One region of the Ensifer sp. ENS03 genome, then DNA from elsewhere that is predicted to be linked to it. Evidence: riboswitches for the same ligand, from Rfam matches in the RefSeq annotation. Region 1 holds a riboswitch; each other region holds the start of a gene.

What was found. A riboswitch is a leader RNA that binds a small molecule or an ion and turns the genes downstream of it on or off. The one in region 1 is predicted to bind cobalamin.
Region 2: linked by a shared signal. The riboswitch ahead of bluB (5,6-dimethylbenzimidazole synthase) and the one ahead of IB263_RS04075 (aromatic ring-hydroxylating dioxygenase subunit alpha) in region 1 are both predicted to bind cobalamin.
Region 3: linked by a shared signal. The riboswitch ahead of nrdH (glutaredoxin-like protein NrdH) and the one ahead of IB263_RS04075 (aromatic ring-hydroxylating dioxygenase subunit alpha) in region 1 are both predicted to bind cobalamin.

Annotation. Positions count from the first base shown of each region.
Region 1 covers NZ_JACVAV010000001.1:840,337-843,575, reverse strand. Annotated here, with positions in the region: gene IB263_RS04080 (hybrid-cluster NAD(P)-dependent oxidoreductase) at 1-500, opposite strand, end outside; gene IB263_RS04075 (aromatic ring-hydroxylating dioxygenase subunit alpha) at 502-1,746, opposite strand; cobalamin riboswitch at 1,850-2,051, opposite strand; gene IB263_RS04070 (DUF6656 family protein) at 2,369-2,968, shown strand; gene IB263_RS04065 (L-threonylcarbamoyladenylate synthase) at 3,046-3,239, shown strand, end outside.
Region 2 covers NZ_JACVAV010000002.1:147,008-150,246, forward strand. Annotated here, with positions in the region: gene IB263_RS07340 (acyl-homoserine-lactone synthase) at 1-61, shown strand, start outside; gene IB263_RS07345 (DUF2865 domain-containing protein) at 226-1,296, shown strand; gene bluB (5,6-dimethylbenzimidazole synthase) at 1,309-2,004, opposite strand; cobalamin riboswitch at 2,050-2,262, opposite strand; gene IB263_RS07355 (SDR family oxidoreductase) at 2,360-3,172, opposite strand.
Region 3 covers NZ_JACVAV010000003.1:517,582-520,820, forward strand. Annotated here, with positions in the region: gene nrdE (class 1b ribonucleoside-diphosphate reductase subunit alpha) at 1-971, opposite strand, end outside; gene nrdI (class Ib ribonucleoside-diphosphate reductase assembly flavoprotein NrdI) at 941-1,357, opposite strand; gene nrdH (glutaredoxin-like protein NrdH) at 1,370-1,591, opposite strand; cobalamin riboswitch at 1,979-2,205, opposite strand; gene IB263_RS15260 (acyl-CoA thioesterase) at 2,356-3,156, opposite strand; gene metE (5-methyltetrahydropteroyltriglutamate--homocysteine S-methyltransferase) at 3,153-3,239, opposite strand, start outside.

The DNA.
Region 1 (3,239 bases):
TCCTCCGGACGACGCGCGCAGGAGATGAAGGTCACATCCGTCTCCGGCACGCAGTCCGCCATCCAGCGCGTCATCGACATCATCGGCGTGATGCCGGAGCCGGCCGAGATAAACAGGTATTTGTCGCCGGGATGGCGGACGAAGCTGAAATCGCCGAGCGGGCCAAAGGCGCGGAGTTTCATTCCGGGCTTCAGGTGCTCGAACATCCAGCGGGTGCCGATGCTGTCTGACTGCGCCTTGACGGTCACGGCGATCGACAGCGGCCGCGAGGGCGTCGACGACAGGGTGTAGGTGCGCATCACTGGCTCGTCGGCGACGGGCAGTTCGAGGGTCACGAATTGCCCGGGCAGATAGCGAAACCAGGCGGGCTTTTCGGCCCGGAAGGTGAAGGTCATGACATCGGCGGTCTCGACGACCGCCGATGTGCATTCGAGCATCTGCTGCCGGTCGATCCAGACATGCAGCGCGTCGAAATGGTGAAACGAAGAGGCCATCTGCATGTCAGGCGACCCTTGAAAGCGGAGCCGCGTCGCCGGCAAGGCGCTGCTCCATGAACTTGCAGTACCACTCGACGAACTGCATCACGCCACCCTCGTGCTCGGGCGAATAGGGACCGGGCTCATAGGCCGGTGAGCGGATGCCGAAGGCATTTTCCTCGACGATCTGACGGTCCTGATCGTTGGTCTCGGTCCAGACATGCGTCAGTTCTTCTAGATTGTAGTCGACGCCTTCGACCGCATCCTTGTTGACGAGCCACTTCGTCGTCACCTGCGTCAGTTCGGGCCCGAGCGGCAGCACCCGGAAGGTGATGGCGTGGTCGGCGAGCACATGGTTCCAGGTGGTGGGATAGTGGAACATCAAGAGCGTGCCGATCTGGCTCTGGGAGACGTCGGCGGACAGGGCCCGCCTGACGGCGCGGGCGCCCGACATGGTGTAGCTTTCGGCATTGTCGACAAGCGGCATGCGGGCGGCGCGGAACTGACCGGTCGGCGACATCTTAAATTCGCTCGGCAGGCCCTCGGCCTCGCACTTCGCCCAATGTTCGGCGATCACAGGATCATCCTTGGCGCCCTGCACCCCGGTCGCCGTCGGCGCCTCAGGATAGGTGCGGCAGAGTTCCGGATGATTGGCGGCGCAATGGTAGCATTCGCGGTTGTTTTCCCAGACGAGCTTCCAGTTGCCCTTCTCGATGATGGTGCTTTCGAACGCGACCTTGGTTTCGCCGAGCCGATGCGGCGCGAGATAGGGCAAGGCCATGTCGCGGAACGCCGTGAAATCCATCGGCTTTTCCGACAGGTTGATGAAGATGTAGCCGCCGACCGTTTCGCAATGGATCGGCTTCAGACTGTGGGCGGCCTTGTCGAAATCCTCTCCCATCTGCCGGGCGAAGAGCAGCGAGCCGTCGAGTTCGTAGGTCCACTGGTGATAGGGACAGACAAGCTTTGCCGACGAGCCTTTCGCCTGCGTGCAGACGCGCGAGCCGCGGTGGCGGCAGGAATTGTGCAGCGCCCGGATGGCGCCCTGGCGGTCGCGGGTGATGACAACGGGGTAGTCGCCGACCTGGACGGTGAAGTAATTGCCGGCCCGCGGGATCTCGCAGTCATGGCCGATGAACAGCCAATCCTTGTACCAGATGTTTTCCAGATCCTGCCTGTAGTAGTCGGGATCGATGTAAAAGGCCCGGTCGAGGCTGTAGCCGTCCCGCCTGCCCTTCAGCTTTCGAAGCATATCGTTTCTGGTGTCCATGTCCTGTCCTCATGCGCCATGTTTCGGAGAGGCAGGACAGGAACCCGCACGGGCGCACACCCATGCGTTTGAGGCTCCGATCCGGCTGCCCGCCGCAACCCGTTACGGTTATGTCCGTCAAGGCTGGTTTCCGGGCTCAGGAGCCGTCCTTTCGGACCTGCCCGGCGCCTTCCCGGACGAACCGTCCAGTGGCCTTTGCCGAGGCTTTCGCTCCACCACCGTTGCGGGGGCAGCGCCGGGATTTGACCGGCTTCCCAATTCTCCATCTTCCCTTCGAAGACGGCACCTTGAGTAAGGATATGTAATCGCGGAAGTCGCCTTGGCAGCTGCCCGATAGCGACATCCAATTCCAGAATGACGACACGGAAAAAACCGCCACAAAAGGCCACCGTCTTAGAATTTTTACATTGCAAACATATAGATAGATCACATCTTGGGCATTTGCCGACTTTTGCGGCGCGGTCGGCGCAGATGCGGGAGGGCTTCGCCCGTTTGCGACATCGCGTCAGATAGAGAACGCTAATGATGCAGCCAGGACGAAATCATTCATTAACCATGAGCCGCTAGCCTAGCCGGCGGACGAGAGAGGTCCTGCAGGCAGGCAGATGGCGCGCTGACGATCATGGCAAAGTTGAGATACTACGACGCGGCAGCCGAGAAGCTGCCGACAATCCCGCCGAAGGTGGCGGTTCATACCGAATTCCTGCGCACGGGCCGGATCAACCGCAGGCAATGGTTGCCGAGCGAACGCCGGTATTTGAGCTATGAGGAAGTCGCAGACAGGACGGGCAAGAAGCTCAGCACCGCCGGCGACACGACCCATAAGCGGATCAACGGGTTCCACACCTCGATCCAGTTCCCGAAGATGATCTTCCACCGCACGCTCGTCGGCCGGCCGCATCTCGGCTACTGTCACGTGACGGCGGCGCGTACACCGGTTACTCCCTCCAAGGACATCACCTGGTCCTTCTACTTCGCCAACTTCTTCTGCAACCTGGGCGACGAGACGCATTTTTTCGAGAGTATCCAGCCCGGCTATTCACGCATGTACTTCGCCGTCGCCATCGAACCGGGCGCCCAAGCCGGGCAAATGGTCATCAACCGCAACTTTCGTGACAACGGGCTGCTGTTTCGCACGGATGATCCCAAGGTCGCGCTGAAAAACGTACTGATGCTTGGCGCCAAGGATGACGCGTTGCGTCGCATCATTCGCAGCCTCTGAGCCGAACCGGTTCCTTCAAAGAAAATCGTTCTGTTTTTCCGGTGCGTCCGTTAAGGAAGCGTCGGAAAGGAAACGGCATGGCTGAGATCATCGACACGGATAGAGAACCGGACCGCGCGATCGCGCGCGCCTGCGCCGTTCTTGCCGAAGGCGAGCCGGTCGCCATTCCGACCGAGACCGTCTACGGCCTTGCCGCCGACGCTACCAATCCCGATGCGATCAGTCGCATCTACGAGATGAAGGGGCGCCCGCGCTTCAATCCGCTGATCTC
Region 2 (3,239 bases), on a different contig from region 1:
TGCCATCGAAGGTACCGTGCTCGAACGTCCGATGTCGCTGGAAACCGCCCGCGCCGCCTAAGCGCGTCAGTCGATCTGCGCTGTTAACGCAAACCGTCGCTTGTCGTTGCACGATCACCGACAAGCTCTATGATGGAGGCGAAACAGGAATGCCGCTGGCAGCAACCCGCAGAAGGTCGGCGCCGACCTGGCAACAGGAAGAGACTTTCGCCCGTGTTCACGCGCATGAAACACGTCGCTGCGGCCCTTGTGCCTCTGGTTCTGATCGGTGCCGGTCCGTCACTGGCATCGACGGCCTGCGACCGACTGAACGCGCGGCTCGCGCAACTGCCTGACTACGTCGCCAGCAATGCCGATGCGCGCGACTACGCAAGCGCGATCTCGCGGCAGAATATCGAGCTGCGGCGGGCAAAGAACGACCGCCGCCGCGCGGGTTGCAGTGGCGGCAACGCCATTGGCTTCGACGGCGGCGACCCCGACACTTGCTACGGCCTCAACAGCCTGATCGCCGAGATGGAAGACAATCTGCGCATGCTGAAGTCCGAGCGCGAGCAGATCGTCGCCGGCGGCAGCGACGACAGCCGGCGCCGCATCCTTGCCGCGCTGGAGATCAACGGTTGCTATGGCGACCGCGAGGAGTTCGCAAGCGTGGAACCGGACGTGCCGGAAAGCCACCGCAACATCGTTGCCGACCTGCCGCCGGAAGACGCCTACGGCCCGATGCTCGGCCGAGGCGAAGACGGCTACGCGCCGCAGGAGCGCTACTATAGCGGCACGCTCAGAACCATGTGCGTGCGCACCTGCGACGGCGCCTTTTTCCCGGTTTCTTCAGATGCGACGCCGGCCGATTTCCCGCGCGACGAGCAGGCCTGTCGGGCGCGCTGCCCGGGGGCTGAGACCGAGCTCTATTTTCACGACCTCAACACGGAAGAGAGCGACAAGATGGTCTCGGCCGTGACCGGCCGTCCCTATACCGAAATGCCCAACGCCTTTGCCTATCGCACCCGCGCTGTCGGAAAACCCGGCCAGTGCGGCTGCCAGATACCCCAGACCGCCTCGACCACACCGAAGGCAAACGGAACGAAGATCGGTGACGACCAGTCGTCGATCATCGTCATCGAGACCAAGAAGCCGGAAGCGGCGAGCAATACCGCCAAGGCGCCGGCCGAAGAGCGGCCTTACGATCCGTCGAAGAACAAGGTTCGCGTCGTCGGCCCGACCTACCTGCCGCAGGAAGAAACCGCCATCGACCTCAAGCATCCGAAGGGACCGGCCTATCAGCCGGTCCAGAATTGATCGGACGAGGCCTTACGCCTTCTCCTTGCTGCGTCCCCATCCGTCTTCGAAAACCAGCTCGTCGAGCGGCAGGCGCTGGCGCCAGCCCTTCACGGCGAGTTCCGGCTGCTGATAGAGGCGATCGACATAGCCGAGGCAGAGCCAGGCAACGATCTCGATATGATCTGGGATGCCGAGAATCGCCTTGATCTCGGCCTCGTGGAAAATGCTCACCCAGCCGACGCCCACCCCTTCGGCCCGCGCCGCAAGCCAGAGGTTTTGCACGGCGCAGACGGTGGAATAGACGTCCATCTGCGGATTGTGGGTGCGCCCGAGTACGACGGCACCGCCGCGCGTGCGGTCGCAGGTGACACAGATGCTGAGCGGCGCCTTGCGGATGCCTTCCAGCTTCAGCGCACGGTACTTGGCCTGTTGTTCCGCCTCGAACATCAGCGCGGCCTCGTCATTGGCGCGGCGAAACGCATGCCAGACGCGCTCACGCGTTTCTTCCGCCCGCACCAGCACGAAGTTCCACGGCTGCATGAAGCCCACGGACGGGGCGCTGTGCGCAGCGGCCAGCAGGCGCAAGATCAGATCATCCGGCAATGGCGCGGGCAGGAATTCATCGCGCACGTCGCGACGTGTCTCGATGGCACGGTAGACGGCCTCCCGCTCTGGCAACGAAAAGGCGCCGGCAGCCGCAAGGCCGCCCTTCGGTTCAGTCAGCATCGTTCGATCCCCAACAATGCGAAAACCTCCCGCCGTCCACGCGGGGTTCGGTCTATCTCGCCAGGCCGGTCTTCTGACTTCGGTTCAACCGATCACCTCGCCTTCCCAGATCGCTTGAAGATCCAGTGGCAAAACCTTGAATCAATTCAAGGCTCTCTTAGAGGCGATCGTCCCCGTCACAGCGTTGGGCACGTTCCGGAATGACACCGGATTCCCGATTCTCCCGCTTTCGCGGGCACCTGACGACGGCACTAAGTGCACAGCCGTTTGAGAAAGACAAGCGGCGCCAACCCGGCCGGGACATGGCACGCCACTTTCCGCCGGCTACTGTCGAGCTTAGTCGTTTACCTCCACCTCAAAGCGGAGCGACCGGATGTGGCGAACCGTCATAGGCGCCCCAGACCGACTGATCGAAGCAAATCACCGATCCGGTCATCAGCCCGGACTCGGCCGACGACAGATAGGCGCAGGCCCGCGCCACTTCGGCCGGATCGACGAGCCGACCGAAAGGCTGGCCGGCCGCCGCCTTTTCGAGCCAATCGGCCGCCGCGCCATGAAACTCGCGCTGGATGCGGTCTTCGCCTTCGGACGCCATCCAGCCGATATTCAGCCCGTTGACGCGAATGCGGTTGCGAAGAAGCGCATAAGCCGTGTTTTTGGTCAGCGTTTCGAGGGCGCCTTTCGACGAACAATAGGCGGCAATGAACGGCTGGCCGGCCATCGCCGACATAGAGCCGATGTTGACGATCGTGCCCTCGGTCTTCTCCCGCCGCATGATCTTCACCGCCTCCTGCATCAGGAAGAACGGCGCGCGCACATTGATCGCGAACATGCGGTCGAAGAGTTCGGGCGTGGTGTCGAGGATCGTGCCACGGTCGGTGATAGCTGCGGCGTTGACCAGCGCATCGACCCGGCCGAATTCCGCGTCGCAAGCGGCGACCACCTTGCGGGCGTCCTCTACTTTTTCAAGATCGGCCTCGACATAGACAACTTTCGCACCGCTTGACTTGCCGATCTGCTCGGCCTTCGCCCGCCCCTTGGCGGCGTTGCGGCCGCAGATGACGATGCCTTCAGCGCCGCGCTCGGCGAAAAGGCCAGCAATCGTCGCGCCCAGTCCCTGCGTACCACCGGTGACGATGGCGATCTTGCCTTGCAATTGTCCACTCATCGAATTCCTCCCTCGGAAATGATCGTTTGAAACGGCTGCGGCTCCCGGCTAAAACACACCGGGAGCC
Region 3 (3,239 bases), on a different contig from region 1:
GGCACGCCATAGACCTGCTCCACGTCATAGGGTGAGAACAGATACATGTCCTCGTTGTTGCGGGCGAGCTCGAAGGTGATGTCGGGGATGACGACGCCGAGCGACAGCGTCTTGATGCGGATCTTCTCGTCGGCGTTTTCGCGCTTGGTATCGAGGAAGCGCATGATGTCGGGGTGGTGGGCGTGCAGGTAGACAGCACCGGCTCCCTGGCGCGCGCCGAGTTGGTTGGCGTAAGAGAAACTGTCTTCGAGCAGCTTCATGACCGGGATGACGCCGGATGACTGGTTCTCGATCTGCTTGATCGGCGCGCCCATCTCGCGGATGTTGGTGAGCGACAGCGCCACGCCGCCACCGCGCTTGGAAAGCTGCAGCGCCGAATTGATGGCGCGGCCGATACTCTCCATGTTGTCCTCGATCCGGAGCAGAAAGCAGGAGACGAGCTCGCCGCGGCTCTTCTTGCCGGCGTTGAGGAAAGTCGGCGTTGCCGGCTGGAAGCGGCCGGAGATGATCTCGTCGACGAGATCGCGGGCAAGCCCCTCGTTGCCGCGCGCCAAGGCCATCGCCACCATGCAGACACGGTCTTCGTAGCGTTCCAGGTAGCGCTTTCCGTCGAAGGTCTTCAGCGTATAGGACGTGTAGTATTTGAACGCCCCGAGGAAGGTCGGAAAGCGGAACTTCTTTGAATAGGCATGATCGTAGAGATCGCGCACGAAGTTGAAGGAATACTGGTCCAGCACTTCCTGCTCGTAATAGCCCTCGGTCACCAGATAATCGAGTTTTTCCCGGAGGTTATGGAAGAACACCGTGTTCTGGTTGACGTGCTGGAGGAAGTACTGTTTCGCCGCCTGCCGGTCCTTGTCGAGCTGGATCCGTCCCTCTTCGTCATAGAGGTTCAGCATTGCGTTCAGCGCATGATAGTCGAGCGCTGCTTCCGTCGCCTTCAAGGGGCGTTCGAGTGTCGTGACGTCCAAAATCGTTCCATCCCGTTTTTGACATTGGCGACGTCCTCGTCGGTCCCGAGCAGCTCGAACCGGTAGAGATAGGGTACCCGGCACTTGGCCGAAATCACGTCGCCGGCGATCCCGTAGGTCGCGCCGAAATTGCTGTTGCCCGCTGCGATCACGCCGCGGATGTGAGAGCGGTTGCCCGCGTCGTTCAAGAAGCGGATGACCTGCTTCGGCACCGCCCCGCGGCCATCGTCGCCGCAATAGGTCGGCACGATCAGCACGTAGGGCTCTGCGACCGTAAGTGCGTCCTTACCTTCCCTGAGCGGTATGCGGGCGGCGCGAAGGCCGAGCTTTTCGACGAAGCGATGGGTGTTTTCCGAGCGGCTGGAAAAATAGACGATCAGGCCCATCGCCAGCGTCCTTCAGGAAAGCGCGCTGATCATGTCCGGGCGGAAACCCGCCCAATGCCGCTCGCCGGCGACGACGACCGGGACCTGCCGATAGCCAAGACCCTGCACCAGCGCGAATGCATCGGAATCCTCGGAGATATCGACGATGCGATAATCGATGCCTTGGCGGTCGAGCGCACGGGTTGTGGCGGTGCATTGGACGCAGGCTGGTTTGCTGTAGACGGTGATCGACATGGGTTCCTCGTGGGGGTCTGGCAAATGGGCGCAAAAAGTCGTCGGATCGCGCGAACGCGAACCGTGGTGTTGGCGATTGGACACGAAACATCGCTCCCCGGTCGCCTCGACCGGAGTTGACGTCGTCAAGCTGGCCCAAGGTCGGTTACGCAACCGGGCCGGCTCGTTTTGGTCGGGCGCTCAGGAATTCCGCGGATGCGGGTTTTCAAGGCGCGGCCTTTCAATCAGGCGCGCAACAACGCGCACCCGTCCGCAGAAGGTGGATCTGAACTGGAAGAAACTGGCATGACTTCACCCCGAAGCTTTCGACGGGCTGCCGGGGAGACGTCGAGACGATCGGGCAGGCTCATCCTGCCACGCACTCAACCCCTCCGGACACCCCGCCCGTGGACGTTTGGTGATCGAGGCAGGTCTCCTGGCTTACGGGTCAAAGCTTCCATCCCGACCTTCCCGAGGCCTCATGCCTCAGTGGTCCAAATCCGGACAGTCGCTCGCCGTCTACAGTTGCGGGGGCAGCTACGGCATAGCCTCAGCGGAAACCCGCCGGCGCACCGTATTCCCGTCTTAGCTCCCAATCCTTGCGAATCGGAAGAACCTCGAACACTAGATATAGTAGTTCATCGCAAATCTGCGTCAATAGGTTCCGTATGTGGAAGGCGGGGGTAGGAGGGTGGTTTCTTTTGCAGTGTGGATAACGGGGAGTAAACAGCCGGTTGGCACCAAGGTTGTGGATAGGGCGCCCCTGGTGCGGACGCCCCATTCCATCAAGCAGCGAAAGCGGCCACGGGCCGGTTGTCATCGTCGACGGCGACCATAGCGAACGTTCCGGTAACAGTCCGCTGTCGCAGACCGGTGAGGAGCTCTTCCGACCAGAGTTCGACCTCGACGGTGGCTGAACTGCGACCCGTCCGCACAATGCGGGCGATGGGTTCGATGATCGAACCGATCATGATCCGGTGCTTGAAGTCCATACCGGTGCAGGAGGCAAGGACGGTCGCCCGGCGGCTCCGGCGCGTCGCGACGACGAATGCGGCCTTCGTCATATGCGCGAGGGCGTTGCCACCGCATATGGCGCCGAAGCTGTTGGCCTGGCCGGGAAAGACGATGTCGACCATGCGTAGGGTGCCCGCCTCTTCGGGCGTGTCCGTTGCCACATCGAGCGGCGGCAGCATCCAATCCGTTTCATCGGCACAGGGCATCGCGACCATGGTGAAGGTGCCCCTGCTGCAAAGGGCGCGGCTGCCGGTGGCGATATCTTCCGCGATCATCTCGACCTCGACCACCACCGAGCGGCGCCCGACACGAACCGGACGGCCGCTGAAGCAGACGATCTGACCGATGCGCGCAGGCGCACGAAAATCGATGCGGTCGCAGGATGCGGTGACGAAGGGAACGCGCCCGTGACGGGTGGCGACGATGAAAGCGATCCGGTCCATCGACGCGAGGGCGGCGCCACCAAAGAGCGTGCCATGGTGATTGGTATCGCCTGGAAAAACGATGTCGATCAGGGTTTGTGGCGCCGGGGTTTCCCCCGGCGCCGTCGTGACTTCGTGCTGCCCCGTCATGCTTTGACGGCTTCGCGCGTATCGGCGGCAAAAGCCGCTCGAAGCGAGCGGGCGGCGGCGACCATGTTGACGAGCGCCGGCCG